Regions from separate parts of the Serratia grimesii genome, predicted to be linked through region 2. Evidence: predicted binding sites of a transcription regulator. Region 2 holds the regulator's gene; the other holds the start of a gene.
The links. The regulator LexA, encoded in region 2, represses DNA repair genes until DNA is damaged. The targets are predictions, from matches to a motif close to TNCTGTATGTACATACAGNA.

Region 1 (5,621 bases), 1.3 Mb from region 2:
CTATTTTTTGGTGCCTCTTTCTTACTCTCCTTTTATCGTGTCATGAGTCAAGATATCACTCTAGGTCACTTTGTTATGGTATCTTCCTACATTATGCTATTGGCTGCTCCCCTTGAGAATATCGGCTCCATGTATACCGCAATGCAAAAATCCATGGTATCGCTTTATAAGTTTGTTACTGATATGGGCACGCCCCCCCGAAATGATCATCCGGTGATGAACAAGGCCCAAGGTAAAAATATCTCTGTGACGCTCTCAAAGGTCCTGTTTTCGTATGAAAAAAATGGAACGAACGCAATAAACAACATGGATTTAACGTTCTCAAATCCAGGTTTCTATACCTTGACCGGCCCAAGCGGAGCCGGGAAAAGTACCCTGGCTAAACTGATTGCTGGTGAGCTCATACCTGACTCAGGCCATATATATATTAATGAAACACCAATAAATGAAATGTCGGATAAGACACGAGCGGAGTTAATGTTTCATGTATCACAAAATGACTATATCTTCATGGATACTCTTCGCTTTAATTTACAAATTGCGAGCCCGCATGCATCGGATGAAAAACTACTCACGGCATTGCAATTGGCTCAATTTAATGATATTCCCTGCGACAGCCCCGCTGAATTGTTAGATTTGCCAATAGGAGATAATGGTATGACCTTGTCAGGTGGGCAACGACAACGCCTGTCATTGGCCAGATTGTTTCTCCGGCAGCCACAAATCATTATTCTCGACGAAATCACCTCGTCACTGGATATTGTAAATGAAAGAGCAGTGCTGAAAAGCATAAAATCGGCCTACCCTTTAGCTATCGTCATCAATATCAGTCACCGGCGTTCAACATTTGATTACTCAGATGAGATAATAGTATTGGATCAGGATGGAATTGTTGAACGAGGTAATTTTGCATCACTTGCTGGAAAAAATGCTTATATTCAATCCATCTTGGAAAAAGGCAACTTGGACATTGCGGGTTAATACCCCGTCCTCACCCCCCGCCGGCCACGGAGACCGCAGGGGGAAATGATGACACTGTTCAGCCGTATCAAGGGCAGGAAAGGCCGCGTTACGGGCACGGTACAACACGCTGCCGATGTGATACCGCCCCGCCCGAACGAGCCCGGCGTGACGGCATGCTGGCGCAAAATAGCCCGCGGGGCAGGGGATGTCGTCCTGACGGCCGTGATCAGTGCAGCGCTGACCTGCCTGGTACTTCTGGTGGGAGGCCTGCTGTTTGGCCTGACAGAGACCGGCAGCGCCGCCGACTGGCTGGCCGTGGTGACCAACAGTATCGTGGCGGCCGGTGCGGTCGGAGCCTTCGCCTCGGATTCAACCGCTGCCCTGACAGAGCTGTGTGAACAACTGACTGCAGTTGAAGGGTACCTGAGACAGAATGAGGCGCTGCGCCACGGGAAACATCAACGTTATCCACAAATTTAGTGGATAACGTGTGTGCAATCGTCGGTAAAAATCAGCGTTTCCGGCAAGCTAAATCATTCGGATAATTATTGAGTTACTTCTTGCCCTGTCAGCATCGCGGTTGCGGGGCTTGCAGGTCTATCTGTTTCGCTTATGATCACTGTGTATTTATACAGCAAAGATATAGAAACGATGACCATTACCAAGCTGTTCAGATTTTCACCAGAAATCACGTTTAAGCTGCCATTTTTCGGTGCGCAATGCCCTGCTGGGTTCCCAAGCCCAGCCGACGATTATATTGAACAATCACTTGATTTAAATGATTTTATTCGTCATCCGGCAGCAACATACTTTATCCGTGCAACGGGGGAATCAATGGTCGATGGCGGGATATTGTCGGGTGACCTGCTGATCGTTGACCGCGCAGAAAAACCTGAACATGACAGCATAGTGATTGCCGCAGTCGACGGGGAATTTACCGTGAAACGTCTGCTACTCACTCTTTGCAGACTTCATACTCCATCATCCTCGTCGCCGGATGCCTGAAAAGCTAGCTTCAATGTGATAATCAAAGGCGGGCAGGCCAATTAGAAAAGATAGGGTAGCTTTAAAAGCTAAAAATGAATCAGGTATAACTAATGTTTCACATTTCTGATGTTGATAAGGGTGACCTTGAGTTAGGGTACCTAATCCAACGAACGCAGAGCGGGCTGCTATTCAAACGAAGGAAGTAAGATGCTTTTGCCAGATGCACGCTATACAAAAACCCTATATCAATCGTCATTTCAAGAATGAGTCGTCAACTGTTTGTTTCTCTGGATGGGCCTAAAGGAGCCGGTAAAACCACACTGTTGGAGGCCATTACGAAAGTACTAAGGGCAGACAACAAGAAGGTGGTCCGACTTTGCGAGAAAAAAAGCGATCCTTACAGAGGGGAAACAATGGCCCTCGTTAATAAGCTCGCCAGAAATCCCAGCCTGGATTTGGAATTGGAGGTTTGTAAGCGCCTTGCTGATAGCCGTGCCTGGATTTCCCAGCAAGTGCTGACTAAACAGCCCCCGGACAGCATTATCCTGATGGATCGTTGGTACCCGTCGGATGCCGCGTTTCGCCGGATGGTTCCATTTTCAGAGATTTTACAACTTAACATTGAGCGAAACGTGCGCACACCAGACCTGCATGTTGGGGTTGTTACTGCGCCTGATATTTCATGGGCGAGGGCCGCGGCCCGACCGCGTGGGCTAAGTAGCACGGTGATTTATAAGCTGGAAGAGCATGTCGCTTGTACCAAGGCGTTCGAGCAAGAAATTGCAAATCACGGCTGGATTTTATGCCGTAATGAAGGAATGATTGAAGACGCAACGATGCAAGTGATTTCCGAGATCTACAGAGTGCTTGGATGATGCACTACGTGCTTGCCATGGGCAGTTTTGTGCCAATAGAGGAAGTTGCTAATCCCCTGGCACACTATTAAACAGTTTGCAGTGCAGCTTATTTATATTCCTCATGTAAAAAGGGCACTAACTGAAAGATATCACTCCGCCTTCCCATGCTATATCTCCATCAATACATACTCATTGATAAAAGGATGCATGAAGATGCTGAGAGGTAAAAGAGCTGTTATTACCGGTGGAGGCGGAGGATTTGGTCAGGCGCTGTGCGTGTGGTTGGCGCGAGAAGGCGTCGAAGTGGATTTTTGCGCGCGGCGGGCTGATGATATTCAAAAAACCTGCAGCATCATCACTGCTGAAGGCGGCATTGCAAAAGGATATATCTGTGATTTAACCCAGCCTGAATCCCTTTCTCAGTTTTCTTCACAGCTGTTAACTTCAGACAAGCCCATAGACATTTTAATCCTCAATGCTGCTCAGTGGTTGTCAGGAACGTTAGACGATCAACCTGACACAGAAATTATCAATACCATCAGTTCAGGCCTGACAGGTTCGATCCTACTGACTCAGGCATTGTTGCCTGGGTTAAGACGTTCAGACAGCGCTGATATCATCTCAATTATATCTGCATGTGGGATTCCGAATTTTACGGATTCAATTGCGCATCCTGCTTTTTTCGCCAGCAAACATGGGCTTAGCGGGTTTACAACTAAACTGTCCCAGCAGTTGTCCGAAGAAAACATACGTGTTACTGGGTTGTACCCACCGGATTTCGAACTTACTGGGTTAGATATATTTGTCGATAATCAATCCAGAATGGGGGAGCATCTGATGAATGGGCGATCGATCTGGGAAACGATTCGTTTTGTGCTGGCTCAACCTCGCAGTTGCCATATAAGTAGCATCTACTTTCAAGGTCCAACGCGCGAAGACCTGAAGGTTAGGGGCTGAATTTGGTGACGTTGAACAGAATAGTCAACGTCCACTTTCGCTCACAGCTGAACAAGGTTCGATCATTTGATGCTGTTCTTCCTTTAAAGGAAGGTGACTGACTCACTCTGCCTCGTAAGGGGGTGTGAATAAGGGGGTGTGAATAACTTCGTGATAATTAACTATGTTTCTATCCGCCGTTCCGCGAGAGCATGTCTTGCTGCGTTTGATGCCCATTCATCGGACTGGTCCAGGTGTTCAATCTCTGACTCTGCTATCGGCGTTACACGGATCAGCGGAACTGAACCGAAAGGCAAATTATCAATCCTACGACCATCACGGCTGAGAATGATCCGGGTCATTGGGTTATAATCGCCCGTAAGAGTGCAAAACAGGATTGCTCCATATTTTTCAACATCGGCAGCGATCTCATGCCCATCGGCAACGAGATCTCCTAAGCTAATTAATAGATGAGCCCAGTCATCAATCTGATGGCTGGTAATATCCGAAGCATCTAATTCCATGAAAAGTTCGCATCCTACGCCATTTTCCGGGTCTGCAATGCCGGCCCAGGGCGTCGAGAGGCCATCAGTGGCCAGCGTTAATTTGGTGTTACTCTTAGTGTTGATCACCCGGCGATGGGGCCCGAACCATTTCGTCTGGTTGTGTACATTTGCGTCACCTCGTTCAGCAGCAAAGCCATCTGAGACGCCGCCATACATTTCCCAAAAAGCTCGCCTTGCTACAGCGGCTGCCTCATAAATCGGGTTTTGAGGACCGCGCGGTACAATTGCCTCGTCGAATATTGTGTCAACCGTAACGCGCCCCCGTACTAACGGTATTTTAGACCTTGTCCAGCGAACAATAACCTTATTAAAGGGCTGTATCCGTGATGCTTCGAGTTTCTCGACAACCTCCTGGATCTTCTGAAAGGAGTGGTTACCCTTTGCACCGTGACTCCCGTCTGCATACATATAGCCTCCGGACTGTGAGGAGACTCCAGCCTGCTCGGTGATAAAGAACCATTCTCCGTTCACAGCGCCTGCGGGCGCCTTGTCTAAGGCCGGGCGTAAGTCCCTTGCCGCATCAGAGTTTGAATATGCTGTCATGTCTGTCCTTTAACTTCATGTTTATGCGTCTTACTTATTTTAAGCTTTTCAAAATTATAGTATTACTTACCTTTCGGCCCGACAAACCGAAAAACGTCTGCCGGGATCAGCTACCTTCAGCCTGCCGACGAGACCAGTCCACTCCACTCAATTTTCTCTAATGAAGCAGCACCTTACGTACACATTCCCGGTTTTGTGCGCCAAAGTATTGCGCAGGGGACGGGAACATGGCTGAGTTGCGACTGTTTATGTAGACTCTCTTGTGGGAGCAAAAGTGCCTACTTCCGCTTCTCGCTAAAGTGGACCTCTGTGGCTCACCACTAGGTAAAGGATGAAGTACCATTAATCCACTCGCTATCAGGATAGTATTTACTCTGGAGCTTTCAGCCGAAAGCATTGCTTAGGAACAAAACGGGGACTGCGGGAGCAATGACATTGTTATTGGGAGATGGGAAGGAACAGAGATCCAATAATTAGGCTAATGTCGGTGCGGCTGTTTTCTGCCACAGACTGAATTTGCTACCATTATCACCGTAAATGGACGTCATGCGCTCTCAGTGAGGCAGTTCGTAACGAAAAATAGGGATATATCGCTAAAGCTATGTCTGAAACCACCACCAAGAACTTTCCAGCGCGCCATGGAGCTCCGTGGGGTAAAAAAGAATTTCAGCAACTGATCTTAGCAATAGAGCAGGGCCTCACGCTAAGTGAGCTTGCCGAACGTCATCAGCGTACGTTTGGAGGTATATATGGCGCGATTAAGCGTTTG
Region 2 (5,621 bases):
TCAACACGCGGTCGGAAAGGCGCACAGTTTCATATGAGAAGTCAGCAGCGATTTCTTCCATCAGCGCAATGGCGTTCTGCTGGGCTTTCTCATGGGAAATTTTCTTGCTGCGCGCTTCGTCTTCGACTGCTTTCTCGATCGCTTTGGACGCCAACAGTTTGTTGAACAGGTCCTGACGGGCCGGCAGGCTTGGGCCAACGGCTGCCAGACGCTGACGCGAGAAGTGCATTCGTGCTACGCGCGCCAGTTTTTGTGCGATGGTTTTGTCCGTGCCGTGTTCCGTCGCCATGCGACGCAGCGAAACGGTGTTGGAGAAACGCACAAAGCTGTCGCGGCCGAGCCACAACACGGCAAAGAACTTCTGTACACCGTTAAGCAGGCGCAGATGCGGCGTGCCATGGCCTTCGCGGCCTGGAGAACGACCAAACATCACTGAAACAGGCAGCATCTGAATATCGAGATCCGGATTACTGCGGTGCAGATCCAGATAGTCGTGAAACAGTTTTACTGACTCTTCTTTCGGTGTGTAGTAGCGGAATACGCGCGGGCCGTCGTGAATAAACACGTGGCTAGGCAGCACGGTACCGTCTATCTCCAGCGGATTGAGGGGATCGGGCAGATCCTGCGCCAGGCACTGGGTGCGTAGCGTCAGTAAATCCGCCTTGGAATTATAAGGTAAAACATACAAAATCGGCCGTGAGGGATCCAACCCTAACTCCGTGACCGGATCTGAAGGGATAACCTTACTTCTTACCAACAATTTGAGTGGTAAATTCAATAGTTTATAATAAATTTTACGCCAACCTGACATAACAACGTGAAGCCTCTTGTTAGCAATGCGCCGCAAGCATACCAGAAACCGGGTAGCAGATCTGTGGTGTTGGAAAACCGAGAGCCGGAAGCATTTCCTGGCCTAGACTCTTTAATTATGACTTACCTCTGTGAAAGGCACTAAAAAACATGGCAAACCAAGCAACCGGCCTGACCCGTATTATTAAAGCCGCCGGCTACTCTTATAAAGGCTTTTCCGCTGCCTGGCAGCATGAAGCTGCATTCCGCCAAGAACTGGTGGCGACCGTGCTGGCTATCATACTGGCGATTTGGCTGGACGTGGGTGCGATAGCACGCATTTTACTGATCGGATCGGTGCTGCTGGTGATGATCGTCGAGATGCTCAACAGCGCGATTGAGGCGATTGTCGATCGGGTGGGTACTGAACATCATGAGCTTTCGGGCCGGTCGAAAGATATGGGGTCGGCGGCAGTTTCACTGGCAATTATTTTGGCACTGTTTGTCTGGGGCTCGGTACTCTGGCAGCACTTTGCCTGAGTGGGGTGGCCCTGTTGCGACATGGGTCGCTAATCCCTGATTTTTATTCATTCTTCGGTTCCCAAGCCGCACTTACCTGTATATACTCACAGCAAGACTGTATAAACAAACAGGGGGCGGAATGAAAGCACTAACTACCAGACAGCAAGAGGTCTATGATCTGATTCGCGATCATATTTCGTCCACTGGCATGCCGCCAACGCGCGCCGAAATCGCCATGCGTCTGGGGTTCCGCTCGCCAAATGCTGCAGAAGAACACCTGAAAGCATTGGCGCGTAAAGGCGTCATCGAGATCGTCTCTGGTGCGTCGCGCGGCATTCGTTTGCTGATGGAAGATGAAGAAGGTTTACCGCTGATTGGCCGCGTGGCCGCTGGTGAGCCGCTGTTGGCGCAACAGCATATCGAAGGGCACTACAAAGTGGATCCTTCCTTATTCAAACCGAGTGCAGATTTCTTGCTGCGGGTTAACGGTATGTCGATGCGTGATATCGGTATTCTCGACGGCGACCTGCTGGCGGTACATAAAACTCAGGACGTACGTAACGGCCAGGTCGTTGTGGCGCGTATTGAAGACGAAGTCACAGTTAAGCGTCTGAAAAAACACGGCAATGTCGTTGAACTGCTGCCAGAAAACAGTGAGTTCCAACCGATTGTGGTTGATCTGCGCCAGCAGAATTTCACCATTGAAGGTCTGGCGGTCGGTGTGATCCGCAATGGCGACTGGGTTTAATCCCCACGCCCGAACATCGTTCTCTGATTTAAATCGCCCCAGCTCTGGGGCGATGTCATTTCTGACTGATTAAAACCGCACTGCCACGGGAACATTTCACTATGCGCCTGATTTCTGCTTTTACCAGCGATACCGATAAAGCCTTGTGGCGTCTTGCGCTACCGATGATCTTTTCCAATATCACTGTGCCACTGCTTGGGTTGGTCGACACAGCGGTCATTGGCCACCTGGATAGTCCGATTTACTTGGGGGGCGTGGCGGTTGGCGCGATGGCCACCAGCTTCCTGTTTATGCTGCTGCTGTTCTTGCGCATGAGTACCACCGGGTTGACGGCACAGGCGTTGGGCGCACAAAACCCGCAGGGATTGGCACGCGCCTTTATGCAACCGCTGTTGCTGGCGGTATTGGCCGGTGTCGCTATCGTGTTGCTACGCCATCCGTTGATCAATACGGCACTGCATATTGTCGGCGGCGATAACGCGGTGCTTGAGCAGGCACGGTTGTTTCTTGAAATCCGTTGGCTGAGCGCGCCAGCGGCATTGGCAAATATGGTGATCTTGGGCTGGTTGCTTGGCGTGCAATACGTGCGGGCGCCGGTCGTTCTGCTGATTGTCGGTAATCTATTAAATATCGTACTGGATATCTGGCTGGTGATGGGGCTGGGGTGGAATGTTCAGGGGGCGGCGACAGCGACGGCTTTGTCTGAATATGCCACGCTGCTGCTGGGGCTATGGCTGTCCTGGCGTGTAATGCGCATACGCGGTATTTCGGTACCCATGTTGCGCCATGCCTGGCGCGGAAACCTCCGGCGTCTGCTCGCGCTGAACCGCGATATTATGTTGCGCTCACTGTTGCTGCAGCTGTGCTTGGCATCGTTGACTATCTTCGGTGCCAGACTTGGCGGTGACGTAGTGGCAGTCAATGCGGTACTGATGAATTTACTGACCTTTACCGCTTATGCGCTTGATGGTTTTGCCTACGCGGTAGAAGCGCACTCTGGTCATGCCTATGGCGCACGCGATGATAGCCAATTGCGCAAGGTGTGGCGGGCTGCTTGCCGACAGGCCTGTTTGGTGGCGCTGGCCTTTGGTGTGGTTTATGCGTTTGCCGGGCAGCAAATCATTGCGGCATTGACCTCGCTGCCAGAACTGCGCGCGATGGCGAGAGACTATCTGCCTTGGCAGGTGGTGCTCCCGCTGGTAGGGGTGTGGTGCTATTTACTGGATGGCATGTTCATTGGTGCAACTCGCGGCGCAGAAATGCGTAACAGCATGGCCGTAGCGGCTGCGGGCTACGGCTTGACGCTGTTAAGCGTGCCTGTCTTGGGCAACCATGGATTATGGTTGGCGCTGGCGGTCTTTCTTGCGCTGCGTGGCATCGCGCTTGGATGGATTTGGCACCGTCACAGGCTGCGCGGCAGCTGGTTTTCAACCGCGCAATGATGTGATTTTCTCACTAAAACATAAAATTCATTTATGTTTTAATTTGTATTTTGTTACATATTATCGCCTGCGAATAATGTCGCATAGGAAGTTGTTTGTTGGCGTTTTTTTCTTATTTTTGATTTAAAAATGGATTTTAATTCTGGTTTTTATTTGTTTGTCGCTATCTGCTTCTATAATTAATCATGTGGCTGGCGAAGTGAACGGGGATTCTCCTCGGCCAGCAGGATCTGAAACTGATTCACCACAGGTTAACGGAGATACTATGAACAAAGATCAAGCCGACGGTAACTGGAAGCAGTTTAAAGGGAAAGTGAAGGAAAAATGGGGCAAGCTGACCGATGACGATCTGACGGTCATCGAAGGGAAACGCGAACAGCTTGTCGGTAAAATCCAAGAGCGTTATGGCTACCAGAAAGAGGCGGCCGAAAAAGAAGTGAAGTCTTGGGAAGATCACAACAAATATCGCTGGTAGAGCGATAGGCAGCAGCAGATTGCGGCCAGAAGCTTGGTGTCTCCCCCCTTGACGCCAAGTCTGCAGACACAGGGAGGTGCCTGCTAACCCCGCTTATTTCTTCTTGATAGCAATGCTATGGTCATGTTCGCCGCAATCATGCTTGCTGTCGCAAGCTTCTACTTCAACGCAGGCGACGCACAGACCGTGTGCTTCCACTACGCTATGACGCAGGACAAAACCCGACTCTTTAGCCAGTTTTTGCAGCGTATCTTCGATCCCTTCAGTCGTGCGTTCTGTCACCTGACCGCAGCGATCACAAATAAACAGCGCGGAAGTATGCATCGGTTGTTCAAAGTGATGACACAGCACGTAGCTGTTGGCTGACTCGACCCGGTGAATGAAGCCTTGTTCCAACAGGAAGTCCAGCGCACGGTAAACCGTTGGCGGTTTGGCTTGGGGTTCAGCGACGCGCAGCAGATCGAGCAGGTCATAAGCGCTGATGGCACCGGGCTGTTGTGCCATCAGGCGTAACACTTCCAGCCGCTGCGGTGTCAGTCGCACATTGCGTTGCTGACAGAGTTGTTCAGCCTGCGCCAGCAGTTTTTCCTGGGTGCTTGAGTTCATGGCAAATTTCCCGGTACGTAAAAAAGCCGATTTTACCATGGTTCAGCCAAATCGCCGAGAGTCGGCCCCTTTTCCTCTGAGATGGCGCATTAATCGTTCGGTTGGCCACTGGCACTTAACCCGAAATGTGATGCTATTCACAATTTGTCTCAGCGGTTGGCGGGAAGAACACCGGTGTCAGGGAGATAAGGCACGTTGTAAGCGGGCTGCCAATGCGGTCATTTCACCCGTTGGATTATGGCCAATCAGCATAAAAGCGTGGCTGCTATCAGACCAATAGACTACGTTCATTCCTTGGCGGCGTTCGTTTTCGGCGGGTTGTCGTTTGCCCGTTTGCTGGATAATGCATAGCGCCAGTGCACCATACTGCGCATCTAGCCAGGTCAATTGAGCTATGCGTCGATCGTCGTAAGCCAGTACGCGGGCGTTTTTCAGTTCAGCACCGTTTAACACCAACTGTTTTGCCGGGAGGGTAATGCCCAGTCGATCGCCGGTTTGCTGTAATTGAACGGCAATTTGCGTTGCTGATTCATTAACATCAACATCGGCCAGCGTTTCCGGCGTATACAGCGCCATATATTGGGCGACTAAGCTGCGCCAATTGTCCTCCGGCTGGCTTAACTGTATATAGACGCGATCGCCTGCAATCCCGAGAGCCAAGAAACTAACGGCGGCGGCAATGAGTCCACGACGACTGACGCCCGGCTGTGGCGTCATTGCGGTGAGTGGCCATGCGCCCCTTAATCGTTGTACTGGTGCTTCATCAAGTAAAGGGGCGAATGCTTGTTTAAAAGGCAGACTGCTGCGTTCCAGCAATGACAAACGCTCGGCTAATGCCGGTTCGCCAGCCAGGCGTTGCTCCAGCTGTTGGCGTTGTTGTGGGTCTAACTGATTGTCCAAATAGGCGACCAGCAGTTCATCCGCAGCATAGGTTGAGCTCATGATTGTTCTCCTTTTGCCTGCGGCGAGCGGGTTTGCAGCACGCTATCGTTCGCCAACCTCAGTCGCGCAGCGGCCAAACGGCTCATTATGGTGCCAA

Region 1: a site for LexA is predicted at 1,581-1,600, ahead of umuD (translesion error-prone DNA polymerase V autoproteolytic subunit). Genes of this name have one in related genera too.

Annotation. Positions count from the first base shown of each region.
Region 1 is NZ_LT883155.1:3,394,225-3,399,845, reverse strand. It holds gene SGBXF1_RS16080 (ATP-binding cassette domain-containing protein) at 1-981, shown strand, start outside; gene SGBXF1_RS16075 (hypothetical protein) at 1,129-1,443, shown strand; gene umuD (translesion error-prone DNA polymerase V autoproteolytic subunit) at 1,615-1,968, shown strand; gene SGBXF1_RS16065 (dTMP kinase) at 2,214-2,825, shown strand; gene SGBXF1_RS16060 (SDR family oxidoreductase) at 3,021-3,764, shown strand; gene SGBXF1_RS16055 (hypothetical protein) at 3,926-4,852, opposite strand; gene SGBXF1_RS16050 (sigma factor-like helix-turn-helix DNA-binding protein) at 5,454-5,621, shown strand, end outside.
Region 2 is NZ_LT883155.1:4,675,837-4,681,457, reverse strand. It holds gene plsB (glycerol-3-phosphate 1-O-acyltransferase PlsB) at 1-811, opposite strand, end outside; gene SGBXF1_RS21840 (diacylglycerol kinase) at 961-1,329, shown strand; gene lexA (transcriptional repressor LexA) at 1,451-2,059, shown strand; gene dinF (MATE family efflux transporter DinF) at 2,161-3,501, shown strand; gene SGBXF1_RS21825 (CsbD family protein) at 3,767-3,976, shown strand; gene zur (zinc uptake transcriptional repressor Zur) at 4,070-4,582, opposite strand; gene SGBXF1_RS21815 (anti-sigma factor family protein) at 4,760-5,524, opposite strand; gene SGBXF1_RS21810 (RNA polymerase sigma factor) at 5,521-5,621, opposite strand, start outside.